2 regions of the Pseudoflavonifractor sp. HCP28S3_F10 genome follow, and region 2 is predicted to be linked to the other one. Evidence: predicted binding sites of a transcription regulator. Region 2 holds the regulator's gene; the other holds the start of a gene.
What was found. The regulator LexA, encoded in region 2, represses DNA repair genes until DNA is damaged. The targets are predictions, from matches to a motif close to CNAACANNTGTTNG.
Positions count from the first base shown of each region.

Region 1: a site for LexA is predicted at 1,277-1,290, ahead of dinB (DNA polymerase IV). Genes of this name have one in related genera too.

Region 1 covers NZ_JBQHUB010000005.1:52,128-54,323, forward strand. Annotated here, with positions in the region: gene ACTNBZ_RS03910 (IreB family regulatory phosphoprotein) at 322-570, shown strand; partial or broken gene ACTNBZ_RS03915 (nitroreductase family protein) at 732-1,211, shown strand; gene dinB (DNA polymerase IV) at 1,352-2,196, shown strand, end outside.
Region 2 covers NZ_JBQHUB010000028.1:2,223-4,418, reverse strand. Annotated here, with positions in the region: gene ACTNBZ_RS11075 (MarR family winged helix-turn-helix transcriptional regulator) at 1-291, opposite strand, end outside; gene lexA (transcriptional repressor LexA) at 502-1,125, shown strand; gene ACTNBZ_RS11065 (methylated-DNA--[protein]-cysteine S-methyltransferase) at 1,127-1,588, shown strand; gene ACTNBZ_RS11060 (permease of phosphate ABC transporter) at 1,585-1,827, shown strand; gene ACTNBZ_RS11055 (exodeoxyribonuclease III) at 1,824-2,196, shown strand, end outside.

The DNA.
Region 1 (2,196 bases), on a different contig from region 2:
CCCGGCCTCTTCGGGGCCCCGCAAAGCGGGGCGCGCGCCAGCGTGTACAAGCGTTTTGCGCAGCAAAACCTTGGCGCAGGCGGAATTCACTTCCGCCGAGCATGTAAAATATCCCCGGGCCCCATTTGATGCCCCATCAAATGGGAATGGCCGATGAGGATGTGAAGAGTATCCTGGAAACCCTGGAAAAGGAGTGCGGCGCTGTCCTGCGCTGAGTTCCAAATTCCTTAACGTTTCATAAATTTTGGCATTTTCCTCTTTACACTCGGGTGTTTTTCGGGTAAAATGATAAAGGTTATGAACGAAGGGAGGTATGATGTCATGGCAAATGATTACACACGCAGATTCAGCCTCAGTTATGAGAAGGATCAAGAGATCAAGGACATCCTGACCTCTGTCTATAATTCGCTGCGGGAAAAAGGATATAATCCCATCAATCAGATCGTAGGCTATATTCTCTCTGAGGACCCGACCTATATCACCAACTACAACAACGCCCGTGCGCTGATCCGCAAGCTGGACCGTGACGAACTGCTCCAGGAGCTGGTCCGGCATTATCTCAACAGCTGAATACGCTCCAACGCCCGGATCGCACAGCGATCCGGGCGTTTCCCTTGCAGTTTCCGGAAAAAAGTAGTATCATCTTGTTAGAATCCGGCGGTGAAGCCGTCATTGTTATGAGGTGAACGATCATGGAATTTTTTGATGTTGTTTCCTAGCGCTACAGCCACCGTACCGCGTTTCTGGATCAGCCCGTGCCCGACGCCGATGTGCATAAAATCGTAGAGGCCGGCATTCAGGCTCCCTCCGGCCAGAACTGCCAGACCACCTCCTTCGTGGTGGTCACCGACCCGGAGCTGCGCAAGGGCATCTCCGAGCTGCTCTCCACCCCCGCCACCCAGACCGCTCCGGTGATCCTGGTGGTCCTCTCCGAGCATGTGGTCGCCCCCTGCGGCATGTCCTTTGAGGTGGAGGATTACGCCGCCGCCGTGGAGAACATGCTCCTGGCCGCCACCGCCCTGGGCTACGCCACCGTGTGGATGGACGGCATGACCAAGGCCCCCGTGGCCAACGCCGCCATCGCCAAGCTGCTCAACGTGCCCGAGGGCAAGACGGTCCGCACCATTCTCCCTCTGGGCGTCCCGGCCGAGACTTCTGCTCCCAAGCCCCGCAAGTCCTTTGAGGAGCGGGCCTCCTACAACCGCTTCTGAGATCGCTGGCACAGGCCGGAGAGACATGTACCGTCTCTCCGGCCTGTTTCTGCTGTTTTATGGATAGAACATATGTTTGACAATCATCCCCGCTTGCAGTATACTGGGGATGGAACCAACCATGGAGAGGGGGCAGCGGCATGGACCGCGTCATTCTGCACTGTGATCTCAACAGCTTTTTCGCGTCGGTGGAGCTGCTGGACCACCCCGAGCTGCGGGACCGTCCGGTGGCGGTCTGCGGCGATCCGGACAGCCGCCATGGCGTCATTCTGGCCAAGAACGAACCGGCAAAGAAGTACCAGGTCAAGACCGCCGAAACCATCTGGCAGGCCCGGCGCAAATGTCCCGATCTGATCCTCCTCCCCTCCCACCACGAGAAATACCGTCAGTTCTCCCGGGCGGTCAACGCCGTCTATGACCGGTACACCGACCTGGTGGAGCCCTTCAGCATCGACGAAAGCTGGCTGGACATGACCGGCTCTCTCCACCTCTTCGGCGGGGATGGAAAAGCGGTGGCCGACGACATCCGTGCCGCCGTCCGGCGGGAGACCGGCCTCACCCTGTCCGCCGGGGTCTCCTTCAACAAGGTCTTTGCCAAAATGGGCAGCGACTACAAAAAGCCGGACGCCACCACCGTCATTTCCCGGGAAAACTACCGGGAGCTTCTCTGGCCCCTGCCTGTGACCGACCTGATCTTCGTGGGAAGGGCCGCCGCGCGCACGCTGGAGGGCTACGGTGTGCGCACCATCGGCGACCTGGCCCGCTTTGACAAGGAGGCCCTGGTCCGTATCCTGGGCCGCCAGGGGGCCACCCTTCACGACTATGCCACCGGGGCAGAGCATAGTCCCGTCATCCCACTGCGGGACATGCCGCCCCCCAAGTCGGTGGGCAACGGCTTTACCTTCCCCCACAATCTGGTGGGGTGGGAAGAGCTGCGCTCGGGCGCGGCCGCCCTCTCCGACAGCGTGGCCGGCCGCCTGCGGGA
Region 2 (2,196 bases):
CACCCGCTTGCAGCGCTGGTCCTCCGGATCCGGGTGCTTTTCCACGTAGCCGCCCCGCTCCAGGGACTTGAGGGAGACTGCCGCCGTGGCCGGCGAGATGTGCAGGTCGTCGGCCAGCTCCCGCTGGGAGACGGCGCGGCCCTCCTCGCTCCTGCGGCGGAGAAGGAAAAGCAGGGGCGGCGCGCCCAGATCGTCCAGCCCCACGGCGCTCATCCGGGCCTGCACCTCCTTGTGGTGGGCCCGGTGCAGGGCATGGAACAGCATGCCGGGAAGGGGTCTGCCTGATTTCAAACGGATCCACCTCTTTCTGAAGCAGAGAAAATAATTAGCCCGCTGATAATTAGGGGGCTTATCTATAGTACGTGGATATAAAACGAAAGTCAACTGAAAATTTGTAAATAAATTGTAACCAATACAACGTACGTTCCTTAGAACGGACGTTTGCTTTTTTGTTCTCTCTATGATAATATAAAGTATACATAACCGAAGGAGGGAGCCGCCATGAAGGCCATTTCCCCCAAGCAGCAGCAGATCTATGATTTTATCATTTCATTCCAGGCGGACCACGGCTATCCCCCCTCCGTGCGGGAGATCGGGGAGCATGTGGGCCTCAAGTCCCCGTCCACCGTCCATTTCCACCTGAAGGGGCTGGAGTCGGCCGGGTATATCGCCAAGGCCGAGGGCAAGACCCGGGCCATCACCGTAGTGGGGGGCCCGGAGGCGGGCGGCCCCGTGATGGAGGAGCTGGACGCCCGGCCCGACCGCATCCCCATCGTGGGCAATGTGGCTGCCGGTTCTCCCATCCTGGCGCAGGAGTGCATCGAGGACTATCTGGTATTTGAGACCAACGGCAGGACCGGGGAGTATTTCGCGCTGAAGGTCCGGGGAGAATCCATGCTGGGGGCCGGCATCCTGCCCGGGGACCTGGTGGTGGTCCACCGGCAGCAGGAGTGCCATAACGGCGAGATCGTGGTGGCCCTCTTTGAGGACGAGGCCACGGTCAAGACCCTCCGCCGGAAGGACGGCAGGGTCTGGCTCATGCCCGAGAACCCGGATTACGAGCCCATTGACGGCACCTTTGCCCAGATCATCGGCAAGGTGGTGGCTGTCATGCGGAGATACTGATATGGATCTGATCCTTTTTGACTCCCCGCTGGGCTGGATGGGAGCCAGCGCCGGCGAGAGCGGCGCGATAGAGCGGGTCTACCTCCCCGGCGCCCCCGTGCCCCGCATCATGTGCCGCGAGACCCCCCTGCTGGCCGAGGCCCGGCGGCAGCTGCTGGCCTATCTGGCCGGGGAGCTGCGGGAATTCAACCTGCCCCTCTCCCCCGCCGGAACTCAGTTCCAGCGCCAGGTGTGGGAGGAGCTGCGGAAGGTCCCCTACGGCGGGACCGTCTCCTACGGGGAGCTGGCCCGGCGGGTGGGACGGCCCAAAGCCGCCCGGGCCGTGGGCCAGGCCAACCACAACAACCCCATTCCCATCATCGTCCCCTGCCACCGGGTGGTGGGCAGCGGCGGCGCCCTCACCGGCTACGCCGGGGGGCTGGAGATCAAGGAAAAACTGCTGAGACTGGAGGGAGCCAGATGAAAAAGCTGTTTGCCATCGCGGATTCCTACGTTCAACGCATGACCTGGAAGGATGTGTCCCTGGTAAAGGTCTGCCTGTGCGCCATCGGCGTGCTGCTGGGCCTGTGCGTCCCCCGCAGGCGCCGGAAGTGGGCTGCCCTGGGGGCGGGCGCGGCCTTTATCGCCACCTATATCCCCCTGATGGCGGGCTTTGTGCCCCATCTGGTCCGGGAGCTGAGAGAGGACGGGGACGCGGATTGAAGCTGATCTCCTGGAATGTGAACGGCCTGCGGGCCTGCGTGGGCAAGGGCTTCCTGGACTTTTTCCGGGAGGCGGACGCCGACGTGGTCTGCCTGCAGGAGACCAAGCTCCAGCCCCACCAGATCGAGCTGGACCTGCCCGGCTACCGGCAGTACTGGAACTCCGCCGAGAAGAAGGGCTATTCCGGCACCGCCCTCTTCACCCGGCGGGAGCCGCTGCAGGTCACCTTCGGCATCGGCATGGCGGAGCACGATACCGAGGGACGGGTCATTACCGCCGAGTATGAGGACTTTTTCCTGGTCTGCTGCTACACCCCCAACGCCCAGCGGGGCCTGACCCGCCTGGGCTACCGGATGGAGTGGGAAGATG